4 regions of the Burkholderia sp. APQ4-4ca genome follow, and region 2 is predicted to be linked to each of the others. Evidence: riboswitches for the same ligand, from Rfam matches in the RefSeq annotation. Region 2 holds a riboswitch; each other region holds the start of a gene.

Region 1 (7,052 bases), on a different contig from region 2:
GACGAGCAGCGAGAAATACGGCGACGCTATCGGATCGACTTCGTCGAGCGGCACGATGCGCTGGTTCGCCATCGTCGCGCGCTCGACGTACAGCGCGCGCTTCGCGAGCCCGAGTGCGTCGAGCACGCGCCGCACCTTGTCGAAGTTGCGGCCGAGCTTCATCACGACGGCCGCGTCGGCCCGCGCGAGCCGCTCGCGCAGTTCGTGCTCGGGCAGCACGCCCGACAGCACCGACAGGCTCTGGTTGCGATAGACGAGCGGCTGGCCGAGCACGGCCGTGCCGCCGAGCATCGCGCACACGCCCGGGATCACCTCGGTCTCGTAGCGCGGCGCGAGGCGGTCGTGCAGGTACATGTACGAGCCATAGAAGAACGGGTCGCCTTCGCAGATCACCGCGACGTCGCGGCCTGCATCGAGGTGCGCGGCGACGATCTCGGCCGCGGTGTCGTAGAAATCGGCGATCACCGTCTCGTAGCACAGCGGCGGCGGCAGTGCCTCGGTCGTCACCGGGTAGACGAGCGGCAGTTGCGTCTGCCCGTCGAGCAGGTGCGCCTCGACGATGCCGTACGCGTTGCCTTTCTTGCCCTTCGCGACGAAATACGCGACCACCGGCGCCGCCTGCAGCACGCGCAGCGCCTTGATCGTCATCAACTCGGGATCGCCGGGGCCGACCCCGACGCCGAACAGCCGCCCACGCACGCGCGTCATTCGACCTCCGTCGCGAGCGCATTCACCGCGGCGGCGGCCATCGCGCTGCCGCCGCGCCGGCCGAGCAGCGTGACGTACGGCACGCCGCGGCTGTCGGCGTCGAGCGCCGCCTTCGATTCGGCCGCGCCGATGAAGCCGACCGGGAAACCGAGGATCAGCGCGGGGCGCGGCGCGCCGGCATCGATCATGTCGAGCAGGTGGAACAGCGCGGTCGGCGCGTTGCCGATCACGACGACGCTGCCCGCGAGATGCGGACGCCACAGTTCGAGCGCGGCGGCCGAACGCGTGTTGCCGACGCGTTGCGCGAGGTCGGGCACCTCCGGCTCGCCGAGCGTGCAGATCACGCGGTTGGCCGCGGGCAGCCGCGCGCGCGTGATGCCTTCGGCGACCATTCTCGCGTCGCACAGGATCGGCGCGCCGGCCGCGAGCGCCGCGCGGCCGGCCGTGCCGGCGCCGACGGAAAAACGCAGGTCGTACACGACGTCGACCATCCCGCTCGCGTGGATCACGCGTACCGCGAGTTTCTCGAGATCGGGCGGCACCTGCGACAGGTCGGCCTCGGCGCGGATCGTCGCGAACGACTGGCGGTAGATTTCCTGCCCGTCGCGAATGTAGTCAAGCATCGGTGGTGTCCTGGCTGCGCCGCGCGTCCATGAGTCGGACCGCGGCCTGGTCAATCGTCAGACGGCGCGCGAGCGGGGCGCCGAGGCCCGCGGCCGCGTCGCGCCGATAAAGGTCGTAGTGTTGGGGCGCCACCGCGACGAGCGTATGCGTGGCAGCGTGCGGCAGCGCGCAGTGGCGTTCGCAACCGGTCAGATGCACGTCGAGCGGATGGCCGATGCGCGCGGCAAGCACGCGCGCGTCGTGTTTCGTGTCGGCGCGCGCTTTCGCGCAGCCCGCGCTGCCGGTGCAGGCAACGAGGGTCGCCAGCGGGTCGGACGCCGCGCACACGAGGCCGAGCGACGCGAGGGCTTCGCGCGTCGCCGCCGCACGCTCGTTCGGCACGCCGTGCATGAACACCCCTTGCCACGGCGTCATCGACAGCGTGCCGTCGCCGTCGGCTTCGGCCAGCGCGGCGAGCCGCTCCAGTTGCGCCGCGTCGAGCCGCCCGAGCGCGAATTGCGCGCCGACGCTGCAGCGCGCCGCGTCGCGCGACGGGTATGCGCCGAAACGCGACGCGGGGTCGGCACGCGTGCGTCGCCAGCCGGCGAGCGTCGGATCGGCCGCGAGCGGGAAGGGCAGGTAGCGTTGCGCGCGCTCGAGCAGGGCGGGTTCGCCGCACGTCGACAGCAGCGCGCGCATCCGCGCGACGTCGGCCGGCGCGAGATCGAGGAACGCGAGCAACAGCGCGCGAACCAGTGCGACGCCTTGATCGATCGACACGTCGACCGACGCGGGCCGGTCGTGGTGCGCCACCGGCGGACAGCCGGCCAGCCCCGCCGCGAGACGTACCGCGCCGTCGCCGCGACGCCACGCGGCGAGCCAGATGTCGTGCGGATGATCGAGCGCCGCGACCGCTTCGCCGCCGTCGAGCTGGATCGAGAATTTCGGCGACAGTTCGCCGCGGCGCGGCTCGCTCGCGAGCATGTCGAGCAGCGGCACGGCGAGCGCACGGCTATCGACGAGCGCGGCCGGGTCGTGCCCGGCGAGCGGGCTGAGCAACACGTTGCGGACGTCGTCGCTCGCCGCGAGCGCGGCCGCATCGACGGCGGTATTGTCGGCGCTCGTACGCGGGCCGAGCCCCGCATCGAGCAGCGCGCGCGCGAGCGCATCGGCCGCGCCGTCGCGAATGCCGCGCAACTGGAGATTCGCGCGATTGGTCGCATCGATCTCGCCGGAGCCGTACCGGCGCGCGGCGGCGGCGATCGCGCGCGCCTGGCGCGCGTCGAGCCGGCCGCCCGGCAACTTGATCCGGCACAGCCCGCCGTCGGCGGCCGCGACCACGCGCACGAGCCCCGGGCAAGCCGACGGGCGCACGACGGGCGACGCAGGAATCGAATCGGGGGCGGAACTCAACGGGATACCGGAACAGTGTGGCGCCGCGGCCAACGCATCGGTACACCCCGCCCGACGCCGACTGGCACGCACGCACTTTCTGGCCGGCAGGTCTCCTGGCTGACAGGTCGGCGCCTCCTCCCGGCCTTCCCGGTGAAACCAGTGGCATGAGGGGGAGATCGGCTCGCTGTCTACAGTTGCGGGGGCAGCCACAGCGGCGCGCGGTGCGCCCTGTGTTCCCTCTTCGGCCCCGAAGGGCACCGGCGAACGAACGGCCGTAGGATACCCGATTTTCGCGGCGATCCTGCATCGGCGGTGTGCGCTGCAACGGTGTCGCAGCATGGCTGTGACGACCGGCGTGCGGTTGCGCGGATGGTACGATTGGCGGCTCGACATTCGATCGGCGCGACGCCGGTATCCGCGATGATGAAACTCGGCAGGACGGAGCTGTTCGGCATCGGAATCGCACTGGCCTTGCTGGGCCTCCCCGCATGGATGATGCTCGCGGGCATGCTGATTCCGTTTGCGCCGTCCGCCGAATGGCCGAAGAATGTCGGGCTCGCCGGCCTCGCGGCGCCGATCGCGGCAGGTGGAACCTACCTGTTCAGGAAAGGCGGCGTGCGACCGCTCGCATGGCTACTGCTCGGCTGGCTGCTGGTCGCGGCGATCGCCGGACTGTATCTGGCGATGGTGATGTGGATCGGCGGCACGCCGCGCGGCTGACCAGGAGCGTGGCGGCATCGTCCGTGGCGCCAATGCCGCGGCACGGAAACGGATCGATGCGCGGCAGCTCGGCGGCTGCGCATCGCTACACACGGTATGAAATCGAACGATGGGGAAGGGTGCATGACGGCGTGGCTGACGGTAGTGGGCATCGGCGACGACGGTTACGCGGGGCTCGGGCGCCACGCGCGGCGCGCGTTGCTCGACGCGACGCATGTGGTTGGCGCGAAACGGCATCTCGACATGCTGCCCGCGCGGCTGCGCGCCGCGCGCGAAGCATGGCCGTCGCCGTTCGACCTGTCGGGGCTGCTCGCGCGCCGCGGCGCGCCCGTGTGCGTGCTCGCGAGCGGCGACCCGATGCTGTTCGGCGTTGGCGCGACGCTCGCCCGCGAGCTTTCCCCGGACGAATGGCGCGTCCTGCCGGCGCCGTCGTCGCTGTCGCTCGCGGCCGCACGCCTGGGCTGGGCGCTGCAGGACGTCGGTGCGGTCTCGCTCGTTGGGCGTCCGCTCGCGACGCTGGCCCGCCACCTGCTGCCGGGCCGGCGCCTGTTCGTGTTGAGCGCCGACGGCCGCACGCCGGCCGCGGTCGCCGCCGAACTCGCCGCCCGCGGCTTCGGGCCGACGCGCATCAGCGTATTCGAACATCTGGGCGGCCCGCTCGAGCGGCGGATCGACGGCCTCGCGCAAGACTGGAACATCGACGAAACCGCCGCGCTCAATCTCGTCGCGCTCGACTGTCGGGCGAGCCCCGACGCACCGCGCCGCGCGCTCACGCCCGGGCTGCCCGACGACGCGTACCGCCACGACGGCCAGCTCACCAAGCGCGACCTGCGCGCGATGACGCTCGGTCGCCTCGCGCCCGCGGCCGGCGAATTGCTGTGGGACGTCGGCGCCGGCAGCGGCTCGATCGGCATCGAATGGATGCGCGCGCATCCATCCTGCCAGGCGATCGCAATCGAAGCGCATGCGGAACGGCAGCGCTTCATCGAACACAACCGCGATACGCTCGGCGTGCCGGGCCTGCAACTCGTTTCAGGCCGTGCGCCCGATGCGCTCGCGGGGCTCGCCGCGCCCGACGCGATCTTCGTCGGCGGCGGCGCGACGGCGCCCGGCGTGCTCGACACGTGCTGGGCGTCGCTGAAACCCGGTGGGCGGCTGGTCGCGAACGCGGTGACGCTGCAAGGCGAGATGGCGCTCGCCGCGTGGCGCGATGCGCACGGCGGCACGCTCACGCGCGTGTCGCTCGCGCACGCCGAACCGCTCGGCCGTTTCGACACGTGGCGGCAACCGCTGCCGGTCACGCTGTACGACGTGCGCAAACCCGACACGACAGACGCAGCCGACGCGGCCGGCTCGTCGAATATGTCGAATCCGTCGAACCCAATGGACGCGTGATGCGCGACGAAACCCCCGAACAGCCCGCGCCGCTGCGCTTCGGCTACACGACCGGCAGCTGCGCGACCGCGACGTCGCTCGCGGCGGCGCGTCTGCTGCTCGCGGGCCACGCGGACGACGCGGTCGAGATCGTGCTGCCGAAGGGGCAACGCGTGATGATGCGGCTCGAATTCTGCCGCGCCACGGCTGAGGGCGCTGAAGCCGGCACGATCAAGGATGCCGGCGACGATCCGGACGTCACGCACGGCGCGCTGGTCTTCGCGCGCGTCGCGCTCGCGGCGGCGTCCGGCGTGCGTTTTCATGCGGGGCCGGGCGTCGGCACGGTCACGCGCGCGGGGCTCACGCTGCCGGTCGGCGAACCGGCGATCAACCCGGTGCCGCGCCAGATGATGACCACGCACCTGGAAGCGCTCGCCGCCGAACACGGTTACACGGGCGGTTTCGACGTGACGATCGGCGTCGAAGGCGGCGAGGCGCTCGCGCTGAAGACGATGAACCCGCGCCTGGGTATCGTCGGCGGGCTGTCGATCCTCGGCACGACCGGCATCGTGCGGCCGTTTTCGTGTTCGGCCTATATCGCGTCGATTCATCAGGGTATCGACGTCGCGCGGGCGAACGGCATCGCGCACATCGCCGCCTGCACGGGCAACGCGAGCGAGGATGCGATGCGCGCGCACTACCGTCTGCCCGACATGGCGCTGATCGAGATGGGCGATTTCGCGGGCGCGGTGCTCAAGCACCTGCGGCGCGCGCCGGTCGCGCGCCTGTCGATGTGCGGCGGCTTCGGCAAGCTGAGCAAGCTCGCGGCCGGCCATCTCGACCTGCACAGCCGCCATTCGAGCATCGATCTGCCGCTGCTCGCGCAGTGGGCGGCCGAAGCCGGCGCGAGCGAGGCGTTGCAGGCGACGATGCGCGCCGCGAACACGAGCCAGGAAGCGTTGAAACTCGCGCAGGCCGACGGCGTGCCGCTCGGCGATCTCGTCTGCACGCATGCGCTGCGGGTGGCGCGCGACATCGTGCCGCCGTCGATCGCGGTCGAGATGTTCGCGATCGACCGGCAAGGCCGTTTCGTCGGGGAGGCGCGATGAGTCCACGCATTCTGCTGCTCGGCGGCACCGGCGATGCGCTGAAAATCGCGCGCGCGCTCGGCCCGCATCACGTCTACAGTCTCGCCGGTCTCGGCAAGACACCCGACGATCTGCGCTGCGACGTACGCGTCGGCGGTTTCGGCGGCGCAGCCGGGCTGACCGCGTATCTTCGCGACGCCGGCATCGGCCTCGTGATCGACGCCACCCATCCGTACGCCGCGCAAATCAGCGCGAACGCCGCGACGGCGACGCGCGACGCAGGCGTGCCGCTGTGGGCGCTGCGCCGCGCGCCGTGGACGCCGCAACCGGGCGACGACTGGCGGATGGTCGACGACTGGGCCGGCATCGAGGCCGCGCTCGCGCCGTTCAGGCGCCCGCTGTTCACGCTCGGCCGCGAGCCGCTCGCGCATCTCGATGCGATCCCGCCGCACCAGTTCTGGCTCGTGCGCTGCCTCGATGCGCACCCCGGCAACGCCCGTGCGCAGGTCCTCGCCGCGCGCGGGCCGTTCACACCCGACGGCGAGCGTGCGCTGTTCGCGCTGGCGGGCATCGACGTCGTCGTCAGCAAGAACAGCGGCGGCGCGGCCACCGAGGCCAAGCTCGACGTCGCGCGCGAACGCAGGCTGCCGGTCGTGATGCTGCGCCGGCCGCCGCTGCCCGATGCCGACCGCGCGTTCGACTCGGTCACGGCGCTCGTCGATGCACTCGATCCGGCCGCGCGCGCGTGACGCGACGCAGCGGGCCATCCCACGAATTGACGGAGAAATTTCGATGACGGTGTACTTCATCGGCGCGGGCCCCGGCGACCCGGAGCTGATCACGGTAAAGGGCCAGCGCCTCGTGCGCACGTGCCCGGTGATCCTGTATGCGGGCTCGCTCGTGCCGGCCGCCGTGCTCGACGGCCATCGCGCGGAGCAGGTCGTGAACACGGCCGAGCTCGACCTCGATGCGATCGTCGCGCTGCTCGCCGCCGCGCACGCGAAAGGGCAGGACGTCGCGCGCGTGCATTCGGGCGACCCGTCGCTGTACGGCGCGATCGGCGAACAGATCCGCCGCCTGAAAGCACTCGGGATTCCGTACGAAATCGTGCCGGGCGTGACGGCCACGGCCGCGTGCGCGGCGACGCTCGGCGTCGAGCTGACG
Region 2 (7,052 bases):
TCTCCCGTTTTCGACACGCTGTGCGAACTGCTGACGACGTCCGGCGCGCGTTTTCGCGTGCTCGAGCATCCGGCGGAAGGCAAATCCGACGCGATCGCCGCGCTGCGCGGCACCCGCCCCGAACAGGGCGCGAAGGCGATGCTCTGCACGTTCAAGGGTGGCGGCGACCCCGCCGCGCTCGCGGTGATCCCCGGCCATCTGAAAATCGACTTCCGCAAGGTCGCCGATGCGGTCGGCCGGCGCAAGGCGACGCTCGCGTCGCCCGACGTCGCGGCCGCCGTCACGCGCTGCGTGATGGGCGCGGTGCCGCCGTTCGTGTTCGATACGAACGTGACGCTCGTCGTCGATCCCGCGCTGGTCGAGCGCAACGCCGAAATCGCGTTCAACGCGGGCCGCCTCGATCGCTCGGTCGTGCTCGACGCGGCCGACTACGTCCGGATCGCACGCCCGCTGCTGGCCGACATCACGCGGCCGGAAACGACGGACCCACAAGCCCCCCAGGACCCCGCATGAGTACAAACCGCAAACCGCTGCTGTCGGAGCAGGCATCGCTGATCGAACAGGTGCAGCGCATCGCCGAAGGGCTCGGCGAGATGTTCGCGCCGTTCACCGAGGTCGTCGTGCACGACCTGCGCACGCCGGAGCACGCGATCCTCGCAATCCACAACAACCTGTCGGGGCGCGCGGTGGGCGATCCCGCGACCGAGCTCGGCCTCGCCCGCATCGCCGACGACGATTTCCCGCAGGTGCTCGCGAACTACCCGAACCGCTTCGCCGACGGCCGCACCGCGAAAAGCACGTCGATCGGCATCAAGGATTCGACCGGGCGCTATGTGGCCGCGCTGTGCATGAATGCCGACGTCACGCTGTTCCGCGGCTTCCAGGGCATGCTGAACCAGTTCTGCCGCACGGACGGCGAAGCCGTCGTCGAAACGCTCGACCCGGCCGGCGCGGATGCGATCCGGCAACGCATCGACACCTTCGCGACGCGCCTCGCGACGACGCCGCGCGAGCTGAAGACCGACCAGCGCCGCGAGCTGATGCAGACGCTGAAGGCCGACGGCTTCCTCGAGGTGCGCCGCGCGATGGAGATCGTGTCGCAGCATCTCGGCGTGTCGCGCGCCACCGTCTACAACGACGCGAAGTGACGCGGCGCGCCCCGCATTCCCGTCGACCGACTTTTTCCATCCTCGAGCAACCATGAACGCTTCCGCTCTCCCCACGTACGACGACGTCGCCGCCGCCGCGGCCCGGCTCGAAGGCCACGCGCACCGCACGCCGGTGATGACGTCGCGGACGATCGACGACGCGCTCGGCGCGCAGGTGTTCTTCAAGTGCGAGAACCTGCAGCGCATGGGCGCCTTCAAGTTCCGCGGCGCGTTCAACGCGCTGTCGCGCTTCAACGCGCAACAGCGACGCCACGGCGTCGTCGCGTTCTCGTCGGGCAACCATGCGCAGGCAATCGCGCTGTCGGCACGCATCCTCGGCATTCCCGCGACGATCGTGATGCCGCAGGACGCGCCGGCCGCGAAGATGGCCGCGACGCGCGGCTACGGCGGCAACGTCGTGACCTACGACCGCTACACCGAGGATCGCGAGCAGATCGGGCACGATCTCGCGGAGAAGCACGGACTCACGCTGGTGCCGCCCTACGACCACCCGGACGTGATCGCCGGCCAGGGCACCGCGGCCAAGGAACTGTTCGACGAAGTCGGCCCGCTCGACGCGGTGTTCACGCCGCTCGGCGGCGGCGGGCTGCTGTCGGGCACCGCGCTCGCCACGCGTGCGCTGTCGCCGCATGCGAAGCTGTACGGCGTCGAGCCCGAAGCCGGCAACGATGCGCAGCAATCGTTCCGGTCCGGCACGATCGTACATATCGACACGCCGCGCACGATCGCCGACGGCGCGCAGACGCAGCACCTCGGCAACCTGACGTTCCCGATCCTGCGCCGCGACGTCGACGACATCCTCACCGCGACGGACGCGGAACTCGTCGACTGCATGCGCTTCTTCGCCACGCGCATGAAAATCGTCGTCGAGCCGACCGGCTGCCTGTCGTTCGCCGCCGTGCGCCGGATGAAGGATGCGCTGCAGGGCAAGCGCGTCGGCGTGGTGATCAGCGGCGGCAACGTCGATCTCGAGAACTTCTGCGCGCTGGTGTCGGCGCCGGCCTGAGCGACGCGGCGCGCATCGATAACGGCACGCGCCCGCCGTTGGCCCTAAGAGCGACGGAACGACGGCGGCTAGTTCCGGCGCGGCGGCATGCGTGTGAATCCGGCCGTTTCCTCGGACATGAAACGCTGCCCGCCCACCTCGAACGAAAGGATTTGGAAAGCCGCCGCCGGGCAATGACGTTTTTTCGCATCCGCGCGCGGCCGGACGATTGACGTGCCCGAGCGCACGCCATTACCCTTGCGCGCTGATGGTTCCCGGAGACGGGATCAAAAGGGAACGCAGCAGGGGCAACGCCCCGAATCTGCGGCTGCCCCCGCAACTGTGAGCGGCGAATCCGTGCCACCGCATGCCACTGGGAAACCGGGAAGGCCTGCACGGATGACGACCCGCGAGCCAGGAGACCTGCCATCGACCCGAGGTCCACGCAGCCGCACCGGGCGGGGTGTCCCGATGCGCCTGGCACCGCCCCCGGCGGTCGCCCGTTGCATGGACGACCCGACCTCAGGATCCATCAGATGTCCATCGTTCCCGAATCCGCTTCCCGACCGGAAGCGTCGCACCGACGCGCCGTCGGCACCCCCAACCTGCCCGCTCTCCGCCCGCGATCGCCGTACACGTCACACACTTTGTTCCGCCGCCTCATGAACGTTCGTCACCTGCTCGCCACGTCCGCCGCCACCGCGCTGCTTTCCCCGCTCGCCCATGCCGCCGGCGACACGACGCTCGCGCAGCCCGCCGGGCCTGCGGAAGGCGCCGACCTGCCGACGATCAGCGTGACCGACACGCGGCACCTGCCCGAATCGTTCGACCGCCGTTACGCGTCGACGCAGGTGCTCACGCGCGAGGATCTCGACCGGCTGTCACCCGCCGACCCGAGCATCACGCAGGCGCTCGCGACGCTGCCGGGCGTGACCGTCACGCAGAACGGCGGGCCGGGCTCGTCCGCGTCGGTCAGCATCCGCGGTTCGTCGGCGAGCCAGGTCGCCGTGTTCATCGACGGCATCCGGATCGGCTCGCCGACCACCGGCATCGCGCCGTGGGCGGACCTGCCGACCGAAGCGTTCGAGCGCGTCGAGGTGATCTCCGGCCCGGCCGCCGCGTCGTTCGGCAACAACGCGATGGGCGGCGTCGTGCAACTCTTCACGCGCCGCGCCGCCAGCCAGCCGAACCGGACCACCGTGTCGTTCGGCGGCGGCTCGAACAAGACGTTCGACACGCAGTTCCGCACGTCGGGCACGGTGCCGTCGACCGGGCCGCTGGCCGCGCTCGGCGGGCTCACTTATTCGCTCGGGCTGCACGACTACAACACGACCGGCATCGATGCGACGCGGCCGTTCTTCTACGGCCACGAAGACGGCCGCAATCCGTATCACGCGCAGGATCTGGACGCGCGGCTCGGCTACGCGCGCGACAACTGGTCGATCTCGACGTTCGCGCTGTACCACCGCTCCGATCTGTCCTACGACAACAGCGGCTACGTCAATCGCGAACTCGATCACCAGCTGACGACCGGCGTCGCGTTCCATCTCGACATCACGCCCGATACGCAGTTCGACCAGTCGTTCGGCTATGCGAACGACCGCCAGTTCATCTACGCCGACAACCCCGCCCTCGCGACCGACCAGATCAATTCGCAGCGGATCAGCACGTCGACATCGCTGACCCATCAGGAGCACGGGTTTCACCTGTTCGGCCTGCCGCTGTCGGGCGAATCGAAGCTCGCGTACGACTTCACGCGCGAGCAGGCATTCCTGCCGGTCGACATTCCCGGCGGCGTGCCGACGCGCAACGATTCCGCGTTCTCGCTGCATCAGTCGGCGACGCTCGGCCGCGTGACGATGTTCGTCGCCGGCCGACACGAGATCATCGCCGGGCAAGCGGTGAACACCGGCAATGCCGCGCTGTCGTGGGCGATCACGCCGGTCTATACGGCGCGCATGTCGTACGGCAATGCGTTCCGCCTGCCGACCTTCAACGACCTGTACTACCCGGGCTACGGCAATCCGAACCTCAGCCCGGAACGCAGCACGTCGGTCGAGGCCGCGCTCGATGCGAACACGGCGTACGGCACGTTCACCGCGGCGATCTACGACACGCGCGTCAACAACCTGATCGCATACAACCCGGCGACGTTCTCGCCGATGAACATCGGCCGTTCGCACATTCGCGGCATCGACCTGTCGTACAAGGGAACGATCGGCCGCTCGACGCCGGTCAGCGTCGCGGTCGGCATCCTGAATCCGCAGGACGAAACGAACCAGACGTGGCTCAGCCGCCGGCCGCGCCAGACGGTCAGCCTGAACGTCGATCACACGTGGGACGAACTGAAGCTGCACGCGCTGAGCACGGGCGCGTCGCTGCTGTACGGCGGCTCGACGTTCGACGATCCGGCCAACCGGCAGTATCTGGCGTCGTACCTGACGGTGAGCCTGCGCGCGTCGTACCGGATCAATTCGCACCTGACGGTGTCGGCGTCGCTGTCGAACCTGTTCGGTCGCCAGTACATGACCGCGTACGGCTACAACACGCTCGGGCGCACCGCGTTCGGCAAGGTCAGTTATACGTTCTGACGGCGCCACGCATCGGCGCAACGCGCCACCCGGCACGCGCGCGAAATTGACATCGCGATGAAAGCTAATAGAATTAGGTTTTTAACTAATCTTCATAGCATTCGTCATGGCGCGTGCCGGCATTACCGTGGACAAACTCGTCGAAGCCGGCGCGCAGCTCGCCGATGAAACCGGCTTCGAGCAGCTTACCGGCGCTGCGCTCGCGCGGCATTTCGACGTGAAGCTGGCAAGCCTGTATTCCCATATCCCGAGCTTCGACGATCTCAAGAGCCGCATCGCGCTGTTCGCGCTGCAGGAGCTGGCCGAGCGCGCCACCGCCGCGCTGGTCGGCCGCACCGGCAAGGACGCGCTGGCGGCGCTCGCGAACGTCTATCGCGACTACGCACGGGCGCATCCGGGCCGCTTCGCCGCCGCCCGTCATCTGGTGAGCGCCGAGCGCGCCGCCGCGAGCGCGGGCGGGCAGCTCGTCAGGATGACGTCGGCGGTACTGCGCGGCTACGCGCTGCCGGATGCCGAGCACGTGCATGCGATCCGCCTGCTCGGCGGCTTCTTCATGGGCTACGTGACGCTCGAAAGCGCCGGCGGCTTCTCGCACAGCGCGCCGGATGCCGACGCGTCGTGGTCGCGCAGCCTCGATGCGCTCGACGCGATGCTGCGCCACTGGCCTTCGCCCGCATGACGCCCCGAACGGAGCCCAAGCGATGAAAGACAAACCCGACGGCGTCGTGCTGCCGAGCCGTGTCGTGCCCTTCCCCACCTCGATCAGCGACGAAGCGCGCGCCGCGCTGCAACGCCTGACCGGCGACGACGGCGTGCCGCTGAACGCGTTGCACGTGATGCCGGCCCCGGACGACATCGACGCGTGGATGCACGTGAAAGCCGGCGCCGACGCGCATTACGCGGCCGCGGTCGCGCAGCTCGCCGGCGCTTTGCGTTCGCGCGTCGAGACGATCCGCGTCGGCGCTGCCAACGTGCATGTCGCGACGCCGGAAGCCGCGGCTTCCGGCGCATGCGCAATCATCGACCTGCACGGCGGCGGGCTGATCGTGGGCGGCGGCGCCGCGTGCCGCGCCGGCGCGCAAATGCAGGCCGACCGGCTCGGCATCCGCTGCTACGGCGTCGACTACCGGATGCCGCCCGAACATCCGTACCCGGCCGCGCTCGACGACTGCATCGCGGCCTATGCCTACGTGCTGGCACATCACGCACCGGAAAACGTCGTCATCGGCGGCCGTTCGGCCGGCGGCAATCTCGCCGCGGCGATGGTGCTGCGCGCCCGCGACGAGGGCCTGCCGCTGCCGGCCGCGCTCGTGCTGCTGTCGCCGGAAGCCGACTTGACCGAATCCGGCGACAGCTTCGAGACCAACCGCCTCGTCGACGTCGTGTTGCCAGCGCCGCTGATGGCGAACAATCTGCTCTACGCGAACGGCGCCGATCTCGCGCATCCGTACCTGTCGCCGCTGTTCGGCGATTTCGCCGCCGGCTTCCCGCCGACCTTCATCCAGAGCGGCACGCGCGACCTGTTCCTGTCGAACGCCGTGCGCCTGCATCGCGCGTTGCGGCGCGCGCAGGTGCCGACCGAGCTGCACGTATTCGAAGGGATGCCGCATGGCGGGTTCATGGGCGCGCCGGAGGATATCGAGCTGAGCCACGAAATCGCGCGCTTCGTGCACGCGCACCTGCGTTTTCACGTATCGAACTGAGCCGGCGATGAACGGAAAAGCACACAAGAACGACATCGGCATCGGCCCGGATCGCTGGATCGCATGCGGCGATCTGGCCGGCGGCCACGCGCATGCGATCGACGTCGATCCGCATCTGGCGGCCGTCATGCCGTTGATCGACGCGCTGGAAACCGACTGCGTCGCAGGATGCTGCGGCATCGACGCGTTCGGTCTCTGGCCTGAGGAAATCGCTGTTGCACTGCACGCGTGGGACCCCGATGCGCTGACACGGCTCGTCGACGATCTGCGGTCGGTTCAGCTTGCGATCGAAGCACTGCCGTCCGATATCGTCGTCAGCATGCGAATCAACCAGTACTTCCGGAAAACGGTGATGCTCGAGTTGCTCGCCCATATCCGGACGACGGTCGACGCGATCCGCTCGACCCGCGCTGCCCCGCGCGCCTAGATCAAGCCACGTACGCCGGCGACGAGCTGGATCGCGCCGAATACCGCGACGACGGCCGCCGACACGCGCGACAGCACGTGCATGAACGTGAACGACAGCCTTGCGCGCAGTGCGGCGGTTGCACTGCTCAGGCACAGCCACCACGTGGCCGAGCCGACGAACACGCCGGCCACCATC
Region 3 (7,052 bases), on a different contig from region 2:
GCACGCGCAACACATGCGACGCGAATACGCGGATCACACCCGCATGCGTGACGATCCATTGCGGCCCGTCGAGCTTCACAACCGCATCGGCCCGCCGCGCCACCCGCGCGACGAAGCGCTCGACGCTTTCTCCGCCGTGCCCGCACGCATGCATCAGGTCGGCCGCCCACGCATCGAGCGCCGCGCGGTCGATATCGTCCCAGCGCTGCATTTCCCACGCGCCGAAATCCATTTCCTGCCAGTCGTCATCGCGCAGCAGCGGTACGTCGAACGCCCGCGCGAGCCGTTCGGCAACCGACGCGCAGCGCGTCAGCGGGCTCGTCCACACCCGTTCGGGCGACGGTATACCCCGTTCCGCCAAATGCGCGCGCACGGCCTGCGCGCCGTCGTCAGCCGACTCGGCGAGCGGCACGTCGCTGCGCCCGTAGCAGACGCCCGGCTCGATGCCGACGGCCGGATGACGGATCAGGACGACGTCCATCCGAGCACCACCAGATAGATCGCCAGTTCGCCCAGTTGCTGCGCGAAGCCGAGACAGTCGCCCGTATAACCGCCGATCCGCTTCACGAAATAGCGGGCCAGGCATGCGCGCACGAGCACGAGCGCCACGCATGCGGCAACGCCCATGCGCCAATCCGGCCAGAATAGCCACGGCAGTCCGAACACCGCCGCGACGCCCGCCGCGCGTGCGCCCATCCGTTGCGCGACCGGCTTCGCCTTGCCTTCGGGCCGCACGTAGTCGAGCGTCGTCAGCAGGCTCACCGCCATCGCACGGCTCGCCGCGTGCGCGGCGATCATCGTCCATGCGGCGCGCAGCGGCAGCATCGACGCCAGCGCCTGCCATTTCAAGCCGAGGGCGACGACGAGCGCGACCGCGCCGAACGTGCCGATCCGCGAATCGTGCATGATGCGCAGCACGTCGTCGCGCGTGTAACCGCCGCCGAACGCATCGCAACTGTCGGCAAGGCCGTCTTCGTGGAACGCGCCGGTCGCGAGCAGCGTCGCAGCCATCGACAGCCCCACCGCGATCGATGGCGGCAGCGCGCGCAGCGCGACGAGATAGACGAGCGCGCCCCATGCGCCGACGCACGCGCCGACGAGCGGAAAATAGCGCGCGGCCTGGTCGAGGTCGCCGGCCGTGTAGCCGATCGAGCGCGGCACGGGCACGCGCGTGAAATAGCCGAGCGCGACGAAGAAGTAGCGCAGTTCGGCCCGCATGCCGCGCGCGCGCTCAGGCGTCACGATCGTCGACGCCGGCGGATTCGAAGCTCGCCATCTCGCTGAGGAACGCGGCGGCCGCGCGCACCAGCGGCAGCGCGAGCGCGGCGCCCGTGCCTTCGCCGAGCCGCAGGTCGAGCGCGAGCAGCGGCTTCGCGCCGAAATGCTCGAGCATGCGCCGGTGGCCGGCCTCGTGCGACGTATGCGAGAACACGCAATAGTCGCGCACGCCGGGCGCGATGCGCTCGGCGACGAGCAGCGCGGCGGTCGCGATGAAGCCGTCGACGAGGATCGTCATCCGCTCGCTCGCGGCCGCGAGGTACGCGCCCGTCATCATCGCGATCTCGAAGCCGCCGAACGTCGCGAGCACGTCGAGCGGCGCGATCGCATGCGAGTGCTTGACGAGCGCGCGGCCGAGCACCGCGCGCTTGTGCGCGAGGCCCTGATCGTCGAGGCCCGTGCCGCGGCCGACGCATGCGTCGATCGGTACGTCGAGCAACCGGCTCATCAGGCACGCGGCCGACGACGTGTTCGCGATCCCCATCTCGCCGAAGCCGATCACGTTCGTGCCGAGCGACGCGTGCAGGCGGACGCGCGCCGCGCCCGCGGCCAGCGCCGTCATCGCTTCTTCACGCGTCATCGCCGGTTCCGCCGCGAAGTTGCGCGTGCCGCGCGCGACCGGCAGCGACACCAGCCGGTCCGACAGCGGCAGCGGCGACGCGACGCCCGCATCGACGATCTCGAGCGTGCTCTGCGCGACGCCCGAAAACGCGTTGATCGCCGCGCCGCCGGCGAGGAAGTTCGCGACCATCTGCGCCGTCACCGCCTGCGGATAAGGGCTGACGCCCTCGGCCGCGATCCCGTGATCGCCCGCGAACACGATCGTCACGGGACGCTGCACGCCCGGCCGCTCGGTGCGCTGGATCAGGCCGATCTGCAGCGCGAGCGCCTCGAGCTGGCCGAGGCTGCCGGGCGGCTTGGTCTTGTGGTCGATCACGTGCTGCAGGCGCGTGCGCAGCGCGTCGTCGAGCGGCGCGATCGCGGGCGGGAATTGGGTCGAAATGGTCATCGGGAAGCCGTGTGGTGGGGGCGGCATGCGCCGCGCATCGGAAAATTCGGAACGGGAAAGATCATTGTCGCGCGGGCCACGCCGGCAGCAGCGCATCGCGGCCGTTCTCGCGGATCAGCACGAGCGGATAGCCGAACGCGTCGCTCGCGCGCTCCGGCGTCAGCACGTCGTGCACGAGGCCGGCCCACGCATGGCCGCAGCCGTCGAGCAACAGCGCATGCGTCGCGAAACGCCGTGCGAGATTCAGGTCGTGACACGAAAACATCACCGTGCGCGGGCCTGCCGCGAGCCAGGCGGCCAGCGCCGTCAGGCAGTCGATCTGGTGATGCAGGTCGAGATGCGCGAGCGGTTCGTCGAGCAGCATCAACGGCGCATCCTGGCACAGCGTCGCGGCCAGCGCGACCCGCTGCCGCTCGCCGCCCGACAGCGACATCACGTCGCGCGACGCGAGCAGGCTCAGGTCGAACGTCGCGAGCGCATCGCGCGCGGCCGCGCGGTCGCCGTCGCGCTCCCACCCCCAGCCGCCGAGATACGGAAAGCGGCTGAGCAGCACCGTGTCGAACACGGTCGCGCTGAACGCATCGTGCAATTGCTGCGGCATCAGTGCGCGGCGCTGCGCGAGGTGTTCGGGGCGCCACGCGGCAAGCGGCCGGCCGTCGATCTCGACGTGTCCCGCGGCGGGCGGCTGCAGTCCCGCGAGCGTCGCGAGCAGCGTCGTCTTGCCCGCGCCGTTCGGCCCGGCGACGCACCAGATCTCGCCGGGGCGGAACACCTGCGTGAAGTGGTCGAGCAGCGTGCGCGCGCCGGCCTTGAGCGTCAGGTCGACGGCCATGTAGCGCATGTCGCCGGCGGCGGCATTCCGTACTGCGGCGCCCGTCATCGCATCGGCCTCCTCAGCAGCATCCACAGGAACGTCGGCACGCCGATCAACGCGGTCATGACGCCGACCGGCAATTGCGCGGGCGCGATCGCGGTGCGCGCGAGCAGGTCGGCCGCCATCACGCCGCCGCCGCCCGCGAGCATCGCGGCCGGCAGCAGCATCCGCTGGTCGTTGCCGAACGCGAGCCGCAACGCATGCGGCACGACGAGGCCGACGAAACCGATCGTCCCGGCCGTCGTGACCGCGGCCGCGGCGGCCAGCGACGCGACGAGATAGATCCGCACGCGCAGGCGCGCGACCGGCACGCCGAGCGCGAGCGCGCTCGCGTCGCCGCGCAGCAGCACGTTCAGTTGCGGCGCGGCCGGCAACGCGACGCCTGCGCTCAGCAGCAGCGCGCCCCACGCGAACCACGGCGCCGTCGCGCCGTTCAGGTCGCCCGTCAGCCAGAAGATGATGCCGCGCAACCGCGCGTCGGGCGCGAGCGACAGCAACAGCGTGACGAGCGCGCCCCACCCCGCCGCGATCACGACGCCCGTGAGCAGCAGCCGCGGCGACGCGTCGCGCGATTCGCCGCGCCACAGCTCCCGCCTCGCGAGACCGAGCACCAGCGCGACCGATACGAGCGAACCGGCGAACGCGGATGCGTCGACGAGCCACCACGCGCCGCCCGCGATCATCGCGACGAGCGCGAAACCGGCCGCACCGCCCGACACGCCCAGCACGTACGGCTCCGCGAGCGGATTGCGCAGCAGCACCTGCAACAACGCGCCGGCCAGCGCGAGCAGCGCGCCGCACGCGAAACCCGCGAGCGCGCGCGGCAGGCGCAGCGTGCGCACGATATCGGCGAACAGGGTGTCGCCGCCGTGCGGCACGAGCGATGCGAGTGCTTGCCACGGCGACATCGGCACGCTGCCGATCGACAGCGACGCGACGAACAGCAGCGCGACCACGGCGCCCAGCGCGGCCCAGATGACGCCGGCGCGCGCGGCGTTCATGCCGCGCACGGCCGCGCGCACGACGCGCGGCGCATCCGCTGGCGGTAGCCGGCCGCGCGCGACATGGGCGCGTGGCGGACGATTGGGGTCGGCATCGAAGAACGTTCCGTGAACATTGCGCGCCCCGCTTCCCCGCAGGCCGCGCGTCATGGAGCCCGTGCGGGCTCCCCGTCTCGGCCGGTATCCGGGCTGGCGGCGGTCCGGCTCGCCTTCCCGCGCAATGATGCGCAGTGGCCCGCGCCCGCGTGCGACCTGCACGCGAAACGCGCCCGAGCCGGCCTGCGTCACGCGACGCGGCCGCTTACCGTTGCGGGGGCAGCGCAGGTTGGCGTGCTCCTCGAGCCCGCACCCTGCTTCCCGTTTAACCGCGCGTCCTGCGCGCGAGCACCGAGGCGGCGCCAGTTTAGGAGCCGGTCGCGCGAGCGTCAAGGAAGCATCCGGACTCGCGCGGGAAGCGCCGATTCGCGGCAAGAAGCAGGGGTGTTACGACTGGAAACGTTACAGATGTCGGATTGGGCGGTATTCCGCGCTAAAATGCTGGGTCTTTAGAGGACGCAGCAAATGCTCAACGAACTCGAAACCCTGTCTCAAAATATTGGCCGTCTGATTTCGCTGAACAAGCGCTATCACTCGGAACGGCTCGCGCTCGAGGAGCAGGTCGCGCAATTGCGCGCGGAAGCGGACACGGTCCGCGCGGAACTCGCGCAGCTGCGCGACGAACGCAATGCGCTCGCGGCCGAGCGCGACACGTTGTCGGCGAAGATCGACGACGCCCAGGTAAAACTGAACGCGATTCTCGAAAAGCTGCCGCGCTCGAAGAGCGCGGAGCAAGCCGACAACCAGCTCGACCTGCTCGATGCGCAAGCGCGCACGGATGGCGATGATGCGGCCAGCCACGGAGAACATGCATGAGCACCAAGCAGATCGAAGTCTCGATTCTCGGTCAGGCCTATCGGCTCGCCTGTTCGGCCGAGACCGAAGCGGCGCTGCTCGAAGCGGTCGCGCGCGTCGATGCCGAAATGTCGAAAATCCGCTCGAACAGCTCGGTGCGCGGCACCGATCGCATCGCGGTGATGGCGGCGCTGTCGCTCGCGTCGGAATTGCTGCGGTTGCAAACGAGCGTGCGGCACGGTGAAGCATTTCCGGCGGAAGAAATCCGTCGTACAATGCACCAGATGAACGAACAACTCGGCGCGGTGCTCGCACAGCACGAGACGCAGTAACGTTTCAAACGATGCGTCGATTCCGCTTGATCTCGACGGTCAACGGTGGTCAAATTGGCGCATCGAAACACAGTTCAGTCAGCTTCCCTGCCTGGTTCGCCAAGGTCATATATTCCTTGAACCAATGCCATGTGCACGGTTGCGGAAATTTGTAGCACGGGCGCGCGCGTCACTCTGTCTGATGTACCCGAAGTGCTGCTAACTGCGACCAATTCTGAACCTCAGGTTCAGGATGCCGGCCTAGCGGCCAAGGCGGGGGCCTATCCAACGGCATCGGGCAACTCCCGGTGCCGTTTTCTTTTGTAGCAGCCTCTTTTTGCGTCGATCACGACCATGCAATACTGGCTGATGAAGTCCGAACCGGACGAAGCAAGCATCGACGATCTCGCCAACGCACCGCAGCGTTCGCTGCCGTGGACCGGCGTGCGCAACTATCAGGCGCGCAATTTCATGCGCGACACGATGAAGATCGGCGACGGCGTGCTGTTCTATCACTCGAGCTGCCCCGAACCGGGCATCGCGGGTCTCGCCGAAGTGTCGTCCACGCCCTACCCCGATCCCACGCAGTTCGATCCGAAAAGCCCCTATTACGACCCGAAATCGACACAGGAAGCGCCACGCTGGCTGCTCGTCGACGTGCGCTTCGTGAAGAGGTCGCCGCTCGTACCGCTCGCCTCGCTGCGCGAGCACGACGAGCTCGCCGACATGCGCGTGCTCGCCCGCGGCAACCGGCTGTCGATCACGCCCGTCACGCGCGCGGAATGGCGGTTCATCACCGAAAAGTTGATGAAGTAGGCACCGGCCAAAACGTCAAATCTGGTCAGTACGCACGGCCGTCACGGAACTCGCGATGCTTTCGCGCGGCCTAAGCAACCGCTGTCGGCCGATCGGGCCGGCTGTCGTTTTTTTCGTCGCGCGGTACGCCCGCGTCGCGCACGCGTGATCCGCGTGCGCGCCCTCGCACAAGGAGTCCAACAATGACCAAGAAATCCGCTCTCGCGCTGTCGCTCGCCCTCGCCGCCGCCGTTCCCGTCGCGCTGACGCTCGCGTCGCCCGCCGCGCACGCCCAGGCCGCGAACCCGCACTTTCCGGAGCCGGCCGGCGTGCTGTCGCTTTCGTCGCAGGCCAGCGCCGACGTGCCGCAGGACATCATCCACATCACGCTGTTCTACGAGCAGCAGGCCAAGGACCCGGGCAGTCTCACCGCGCAGTTGAACCAGCGCGCGGATGCGGCGCTGTCGCAGGCGAAGGGCGTGTCGGGCGTCACCGCGCACACGGGCGCGTTCTCGGTGTATCCGAGCACCGATCGCGACGGCAAGATCTCCGCATGGCGCGGCCGCACCGAAGTCGCGCTCGAATCGCGCGATTTCGCCGCGGCATCGAAGCTGGCAGGCCAGTTGTCGAACCTGATGCAAGTCGCGAACGTCGAGTTCTCGCTGTCGCCGGAAGCCCAGCGCACGGCCGAGCAGAAGCTCACGACCGAAGCGATCAAGTCGTTCCGCGCCCGCGCGGACGAAGCCGCGAAGGCGTTCGGCTACAACAGCTACACGATCCGCGACGTGAACGTCGGCAGCGGCCGCAACGTGCAGCCGTACCCGCGCATGATGGCGATGGCCGCGGCGCCGATGGACAGCGCGAAGATGAGCGCGCCGATCGCGGTCGAAGGC
Region 4 (7,052 bases), on a different contig from region 2:
GGCGAACCGCGCCCGTATCCGTCCGGGACGCAATCCTTGGGAGAGCCATCGCGCTGGTGTGCAATCATCTGGCCGGCGTCATGAGCAAGGCTCAGCCTCGGGTGGCCGGTCGCACCAAGCTGACGAGAGTCATACCAAAATCGGCTCGCTCTGCCGGACCTGCAGGGCGATGGCCACTACCACTACATCGCGAAGTGCCGCGCCTATGGCGAACGTACGCAGATGGACAACCTCCAGTCGGGCCGGTTATGCACTCGCGATCGGCATGCTGGTCGTTTCGGCAGGGTTGGCGCTGGAAACGTGGCCGCTGGTCACGAAGACCGTGCTGGCGCAATCGGTTGCCGGGCTGGGGACGCAAGTCGTGCAGCAGATCGACGTCGTGTTCGATTCGGCGGCCAGGACGCTTGCCGACGTGGATGCGTCGCCGTACGCGGACTGCTCGCCGCAGGATTTGCGCCTGTTGCGATCGGCTTCCGTGCGGTCGAAGTACGTCAAGGACGTCGGACGCCGGTCGGGCGCCGCTCTGCTCTGCACGACGATGCTGGGCATGCTGCCCAGGCCCTTTTCTCCGAAGCGGCAGCCATTCCGGCTGACCGACACGATGTCGGCCTTCTGGACCGTGCCGTTGTTGTCGAGCCCCGACACGCTGGGGCTCGTGGTCGCGGGAAGGCGGGCGAACCTGCTGATGGATCTGGACGCCTTCAGGGTACTGCCGCCGTCAGGCCTGCACTACTTGATCGGGCTCAGCGGCCACCCGACCGCGCGCGTCATCGGGCTCGACGCGCGCGGTGTCCCGGCGTACGTCGATGCCGGCCAGGTGCCGGGGTTTCGGGACGGCAAATCGTTCTGCTCGGCCCGCGTGCCGGTGTGCGCCATCGTCGTCGTGACGCCGCAAGCGCTGGCCAACGCCAGCCGGCACGCCGCCTGGCTGCTGGGGATCGCCGGCGGCGCGGCGGGCTGCTGCCTGGGGCTCGGGGCGCTGATGCTGCACCGACGCTGGGCCGCGCTTGCGGCGCAGATACGTCGAGCACTGGCAAACGGACAATTTGTCCTGCGCTATCAGCCGATCGTCGCGCTGGGCGCGTCGTCACGGATCGTCTCCGCCGAAGCGCTGATCCGCTGGATCGACGGGCCGGCCGCACCCGACGTGTTCATTGCCGAGGCGGAACGCGCCGGAATGATCGTCGACGTCACGGCCTTCGTCGTGCGCACGGTCCTGCGGGAGATGCGTGCGCTGTTCGACAACGCGCCGGACTTTCGCGTGACCGTCAACATCAGCGCGCCCGAGTTGCGGGACGGCAGCCTGATGGCGACGCTGGACAACTGCTGGCCGGCCGGATTGCCGCGCAAGCATGTCGGTTTCGAGCTGACCGAACGGTCGACCGTGGAACTGCCGGAAATTGTGCCGGCGCTTCGGCAATTGCGCGACCTCGGGCATCCCGTCTACATGGACGATTTCGGCACGGGCTACTCCAGCCTGAGCCTGCTGCAGCATCTTCCGATCGACTACATCAAGGTCGACCGTTCGCTGCTGCCGGCCACGCCGCAGCACGACGGCACCTCGATCATTCCGGAGATCCTGGCGATTGCCCGCCGGCTCGGGGTCGGCGTCGTCTTCGAGGGCGTCGAGACCCGTGAGCAGGCGCACATGCTCGACATGCCGGGGCAGTCGGTCTGTGCGCAGGGCTGGTATTTCGGGCGCCCCGATACGGTCGAAGCGCTGCAAGGCGCGATCACGGCGCAATCGCTGCGAACGGGCTGAGCATCGGACCGAAAACCCGGCCGCGACCCGCGCTCGCATGGACTCCCGCACGGCTCGCCTTGACGCTCCCGGCCCCGCCGCCTACACTCGCACGCGTTTTGGTGCTCGCGCGCGCCGCTCCGGCGCGTGCAGTTAAACGGGAAACAGGGAGCCTGCCTGCACCGCAGTCGAGCCAACCTGTGCTGCCCCCGCAACGGTAAGCGAACGCGTCGCGCGCAAGCGCCACGCAGCGCCGCTTCGCCGCATGCCCCGCGCATGCGGACGACCGCCACTGGATGCCGCGCATCCGGGAAGGCGAAGCGGCGTGTTCGTCAGCCCGGATACCGGCCTAAACGTTGGGGTTCAGCGCCGCGGGGAGGCGGCGCATCGTCCACGGCCGCAGCCGGCCCGACGCCCGGTGTTCGATGCTTGCTCCGCCCATCTGCCGCCGCACGCACGTGCGCGACCGGCGCGGCGAACGGCAGGCGACGCGGGCGAGGCAGGCGGCAGCCGTGTTGGCATTCACGATGTCGACCGTTCGCAAGGAAGCACCATGCCCGATCCATTGTTCCGCCCGTCCCGCGGCTGTCCGGCCGGACTGCGCGGCGACCTTCCCGCGTACCGCCCCGTGAATGGCCGCGCCGCCCCCGACGCGACGATCCCGTCCTGATTCCCTCTTCGACACCGGACCTACCATGACCCTACGCAAGCTGCCCGTCACGATCGTCACGGGCTTTCTCGGCAGCGGCAAGACGACGCTGATGCGGCACATCCTGCAGCACGCCGAAGGCCGCCGCATCGCGGTGATCGTCAACGAATTCGGCGAGCTCGGCATCGACGGCGAAATCCTCAAGGGCTGCGGCATCGGCTGCGACGATGCCGACGGCGCCCAGGGCGAGGCCTCGGGCCAGTTGTACGAACTCGCGAACGGCTGCCTGTGCTGCACCGTGCAGGAGGAGTTCTATCCGGTGATGGAAGCGCTCGTCGAGCGCCGCGCGGACATCGATCACGTGCTGATCGAAACGTCGGGCCTCGCGCTGCCGAAGCCGCTCGTGCAGGCGTTCAACTGGCCGACGATCCGCAACAGCTTCACGGTCGACGCGGTCGTGACCGTCGTCGACGGGCCGGCCGCCGCGAGCGGCCAGTTCGCGGAAAACCCGCAGGCCGTCGACGCGCAGCGTCGCGCCGATCCGAACCTCGACCACGAATCGCCGCTGCACGAACTGTTCGCCGATCAACTGTCGTCGGCCGATCTCGTGATCGTGAACAAGGCCGACCTCGTCGGCGACGCCGAATTCTCGCAGATCGAAACCGCGATCCGCGAGGAAATCCCGCCGCAGGTGAAGATCGTGCGCGCGACGCGCGGCGAGCTCGATCTCGCGATGCTGCTCGGCCTCGAATCGGCGTCGGAGGAGACGATCCACCTGCGTCACGACCATCACGGCTCGGCCGACGACGGCGATCACGACCACCATCACGACGATTTCGATTCGGTCGTGGTGTCGGGCGACGCCGGCACGCGCGAAGCGACGATCGCCGCGTTGCAGCGGGTGGTCGAAACGCACACGATCTATCGCGCGAAAGGCTTCGCCGCGCTGCCCGGCGCGCCGATGCGACTCGTGATCCAGGGCGTCGGCCGCCGTTTCGACAGCTATTTCGACCGCCGCTGGCAGGACGGCGAAACGCGCGCGAGCCGCTTCGTGCTGATCGGCGAGGATCTCGACGCGGCCGCGCTGCAACGCGCGTTCGACGCCGCGTGCGCGGCCGAGCCGCAACAGGCGTAACGCACGATGCATCTGTTGCGCACCACGCCGGGCGGCTTCGTCGACGATACGCAAGGCGTCGTCCGGATCGACCAGCAGCCGGCCGACATCGTGATCCTGAGTTCGGCCGACACGACGCTGTCGCTGCTCGCGAGCGTCGTGCCGCACTTGCCGGCCGGGTTCCCGAGCGTGCGGCTCGCGAACGTCACGTTCCTGCGGCAGCCGGCGTCGGTCGATTTCTACGTCGACGACGTGCTGCGCCACGCGAAGACGGTCGTGATCGATCATCTCGGCGGCGAAGCGTACTGGCCGTACGGGATCGAGCAGGCCGTGTCGCTCGCGTCGAAGCGCGGGCAGCAGCTCGCGATGTTCTCGGGCGACCTGCAGGAGGATCCGAACCTCGTCGCGAAGAGCACGGTCGAGGCCGAGCTGTGCCGGCTGTGGTGGCGCTACCTGCGCGAAGGCGGCGTGCACAACGCCGATGCGCTGTTGCGCAGCATCGCGTTTCACACGCTCGGGTTCGGTGAAGCACCCGAACCGCCGCGCCCGCTGCCGGCCGCCGCGCTGTATCACCCGGCGCGTGACCGCGCGAGCGTCGACGACTGGCGGCCGCGCTGGACGCCCGACGCGCCGGTCGTCGCGATCCTGTTTTATCGCGCGCACTGGCAGGCCGCGAACACGGCCGTGTTCGAGGCGCTGGCCGATGCGCTCGTCGACGAAGGATTGAATCCGTTGCCGATCGCGGTGACGTCGCTGAAGGACGCGGTGAGCCGCGAGGTCATCACGCAGCTGTGCGATACGCACGGCGTCGCGCTCGTGCTGAACACCACCGCGTTCGCGGCCGGCGCGATCGACAGCCCCGAGCACGACGTGCTGGCCGGCGACGCGCCGGTGCTGCAGGTGATCCTGTCCGGCGGCAACCGCGACGCATGGGTGGCCGACAACCAGGGCCTGCATGCACGCGACATCGCGATGCACGTCGCGCTGCCCGAAGTCGACGGGCGCATCGTCACGCGCGCGGTGAGCTTCAAGGGGCTCGCGTATCGTTGCCCGCACACCGAAGTCGACGTCGTGCGCTACCAGCCGGACGCGGAGCGGATCGCGTTCGTCGCGGCGCTCGCGCGCGGCTGGTGCCGGCTGCGTACGCTGGATAACGCCGACAAGCGCATCGCGCTGATTCTCGCGAACTATCCGCAAAGCGAAGGGCGGATCGGCAACGGCGTCGGGCTCGACACGCCGGCCTCCGCGCTGCGCGTGCTCGCGGCGCTGCGCGATGCGGGCTATACGGTGGCCGACCTGCCGCCCGACGGCGACGCACTGATTGCCCAACTCACCGAAGGCGTGACCAACGATCCCGCCGTGCGCACGCTGCGTCCCGCGTTTCAGAGTTACGCGCTGGCCGACTACGTCGCGCGTTTCGCGCGGCTGCCGGCGGCCGTGCGCGACGCGCTGAACGAACGCTGGGGGCCGCCCGAAGCCGACCCGACGCTGCGGCAACAGCGCTTCACGATCGCCGGCTGGCGCGCGGGCAACGTGTTCGTCGGCATCCAGCCGTCGCGCTCACGCGACGACAACGACTATGCGAGCTACCACGATGCCGACCTCGTGCCGCCGCACGCGTATCTCGCGTTCTATTTCTGGCTGCGCGATGCGTATCGCGTCGACGCGGTCATCCATCTCGGCAAGCACGGCAATCTCGAGTGGCTGCCGGGCAAAAGCGTCGCGCTGTCCGACGCGTGCTGGCCCGACCTGACGCTCGGGCCGCTGCCGCACCTGTATCCGTTCATCGTCAACGATCCGGGCGAGGGCAGCCAGGCGAAGCGCCGCGCGCAGGCCGTGATCGTCGATCACCTGATGCCGCCGCTCACGCGCGCGGAAAACTACGGCCCGCTGCAGGATCTCGAACGGCAGGTCGACGAGTACTACGAAGCGCTGATGGTCGATGCGCGGCGCGCGAAGCTGCTGCGCAAGACGATCCTCGCGACGATCGCCGAGCATCGTCTGCATGACGAACTGAGCGTGTCGCCGCCGCGCGATGCGGGCGACGAGGATGCGCTGCTCACGCGCGTCGATGCGTGGCTGTGCGAATTGAAGGAAGCGCAGATTCGCGACGGATTGCACGTGTTTGGCGCGTCGCCGGTCGAGCGCCAGCGGCGCGACACGCTGCTCGCGCTCGCACGCTTCCCGGTTGGCGACGGCAAGGGCGAACGGGCCGGGCTGATCGGCGCGCTCGCGCGCGATCTCGCGCTCGGCGACGATTTCGACCCGCTTTCGGCCGACTGGGCCGCCCCGTGGACGGGGCCGCGGCCGGCCGTGCTGCACACGCTCGACGCGTCGCCGTGGCGTCATGCGGGCGATACGCGCGAGCGGCTCGAACGGCTTGCGCAGCATTGGCTGAACGCCGTGTGCGGGGCCGCTTCGGAAGATTCAGGCATCGACATGCCGCCGCCCGGCGAATGGCCGCATACGCTCGCGGTGATCGAACGCGTGCGTTCGACGCTGTTGCCCGCGCTCGACGCGTGCGGCGGCGAGGAAATGCGCCAGTTGCTGCGCGGGCTCGACGGCCGTTTCGTGCCGCCGGGGCCGAGCGGCTCGCCGTCGCGCGGCCGTCCCGACGTGCTGCCCACCGGCCGCAATTTCTACTCGGTCGATACGCGTGCGGTGCCGACGCAGGCCGCCTGGTCGCTCGGCCTGAAATCCGCGCAGCAACTGATCGAGCGCCATCTGCAGGATCACGGCGACTATCCGCGCGCGATCGGCTTGTCGGTGTGGGGGACGGCCACGATGCGCACGGGCGGCGACGACATCGCGCAGGCGTTCGCGCTGCTCGGCGTGCGGCCGAAATGGGCGCACGGCAGCCATCGCGTGACCGACTTCGAGATCCTGCCGATCGAGATCTTCGACCGGCCGCGCATCGACGTGACGCTGCGCGTGTCGGGTTTCTTCCGCGATGCATTCCCGAACCTGATGCACCTGTTCGATGCGGCCGTGCAGGCGGTCGCCGCGCTCGACGAGCCCGAGGCACTGAACCCGATCCGCGCGCGCATCGAGCGCGAACGGGAGAAGTGGGTCGCGCAGGGCGTGGCGCCCGATGAAGCACGGCGCCGCGCCGGCTGGCGCGTGTTCGGCGCACGCCCGGGCAGTTACGGCGCGGGCCTGCAGGACCTGATCGACCAGCGCCGTTGGCAGACCGACGCCGATCTCGCGGATGCCTACCGTCAATGGGGTGGCCATGCGTACGCGCAGAACAGCGCGGGCGACGCGGCGCCCGACGTGTTCGGCGAGCGGCTGGCGACGATCGACGTCGTCGTGCAGAACCAGGACAGCCGCGAGCACGACATCCTCGATTCGAACGACTACTACCAGTTCCAGGGTGGAATGACGGCGGCCGTGCGGCACCTGTCGGGGCAGCAGCCGAGCATCTATCACGGCGACCATGCGAACCCGGTCGCGCCGAAGATGCGCACGCTGCCCGAGGAAATCGCGCGCGTGATCCGCTCGCGCGTCGTCAACCCGAAATGGCTCGACGGCGTGAAGCGTCACGGCTA

Evidence for each region. Region 2 has a riboswitch for cobalamin ahead of AC3IFE_RS07540 (TonB-dependent receptor domain-containing protein). Riboswitches for the same ligand answer to the same signal wherever they lie in the genome.
Region 1: it holds a riboswitch for cobalamin, as region 2 does, so the genes downstream of both, cobG (precorrin-3B synthase) here and AC3IFE_RS07540 (TonB-dependent receptor domain-containing protein) in region 2, are expected to answer to the same signal.
Region 3: it holds a riboswitch for cobalamin, as region 2 does, so the genes downstream of both, AC3IFE_RS10480 (FecCD family ABC transporter permease) here and AC3IFE_RS07540 (TonB-dependent receptor domain-containing protein) in region 2, are expected to answer to the same signal.
Region 4: it holds a riboswitch for cobalamin, as region 2 does, so the genes downstream of both, cobW (cobalamin biosynthesis protein CobW) here and AC3IFE_RS07540 (TonB-dependent receptor domain-containing protein) in region 2, are expected to answer to the same signal.

What each region holds. Positions count from the first base shown of each region.
Region 1 covers NZ_JBYQCG010000059.1:207,089-214,140, forward strand. The annotation lists gene AC3IFE_RS02740 (precorrin-2 C(20)-methyltransferase) at 1-708, opposite strand, end outside; gene AC3IFE_RS02745 (precorrin-8X methylmutase) at 705-1,331, opposite strand; gene cobG (precorrin-3B synthase) at 1,324-2,685, opposite strand; cobalamin riboswitch at 2,793-2,983, opposite strand; gene AC3IFE_RS02755 (hypothetical protein) at 3,085-3,426, shown strand; gene cbiE (precorrin-6y C5,15-methyltransferase (decarboxylating) subunit CbiE) at 3,550-4,821, shown strand; gene AC3IFE_RS02765 (cobalt-precorrin-5B (C(1))-methyltransferase) at 4,821-5,909, shown strand; gene AC3IFE_RS02770 (cobalt-precorrin-6A reductase) at 5,906-6,637, shown strand; gene cobM (precorrin-4 C(11)-methyltransferase) at 6,681-7,052, shown strand, end outside.
Region 2 covers NZ_JBYQCG010000072.1:328,684-335,735, reverse strand. The annotation lists gene AC3IFE_RS07555 (YbaK/prolyl-tRNA synthetase associated domain-containing protein) at 1-513, shown strand, start outside; gene AC3IFE_RS07550 (helix-turn-helix transcriptional regulator) at 510-1,148, shown strand; gene AC3IFE_RS07545 (threo-3-hydroxy-L-aspartate ammonia-lyase) at 1,201-2,175, shown strand; cobalamin riboswitch at 2,407-2,599, shown strand; gene AC3IFE_RS07540 (TonB-dependent receptor domain-containing protein) at 2,817-4,745, shown strand; gene AC3IFE_RS07535 (TetR/AcrR family transcriptional regulator) at 4,873-5,424, shown strand; gene AC3IFE_RS07530 (alpha/beta hydrolase) at 5,447-6,448, shown strand; gene AC3IFE_RS07525 (DUF6331 family protein) at 6,456-6,875, shown strand; gene AC3IFE_RS07520 (LysE family translocator) at 6,872-7,052, opposite strand, start outside.
Region 3 covers NZ_JBYQCG010000086.1:2,599-9,650, reverse strand. The annotation lists partial or broken gene cobC (alpha-ribazole phosphatase) at 1-481, opposite strand, end outside; gene AC3IFE_RS10495 (adenosylcobinamide-GDP ribazoletransferase) at 466-1,218, opposite strand; gene cobT (nicotinate-nucleotide--dimethylbenzimidazole phosphoribosyltransferase) at 1,232-2,287, opposite strand; gene AC3IFE_RS10485 (ABC transporter ATP-binding protein) at 2,349-3,167, opposite strand; gene AC3IFE_RS10480 (FecCD family ABC transporter permease) at 3,164-4,162, opposite strand; cobalamin riboswitch at 4,321-4,569, opposite strand; gene AC3IFE_RS10475 (ATPase) at 4,724-5,074, shown strand; gene AC3IFE_RS10470 (cell division protein ZapA) at 5,071-5,385, shown strand; RNA gene ssrS (6S RNA) at 5,467-5,648, shown strand; gene AC3IFE_RS10460 (EVE domain-containing protein) at 5,719-6,180, shown strand; gene AC3IFE_RS10455 (SIMPL domain-containing protein) at 6,363-7,052, shown strand, end outside.
Region 4 covers NZ_JBYQCG010000059.1:187,025-194,076, forward strand. The annotation lists gene AC3IFE_RS02660 (EAL domain-containing protein) at 266-1,762, shown strand; cobalamin riboswitch at 1,845-2,108, shown strand; gene cobW (cobalamin biosynthesis protein CobW) at 2,437-3,525, shown strand; gene cobN (cobaltochelatase subunit CobN) at 3,532-7,052, shown strand, end outside.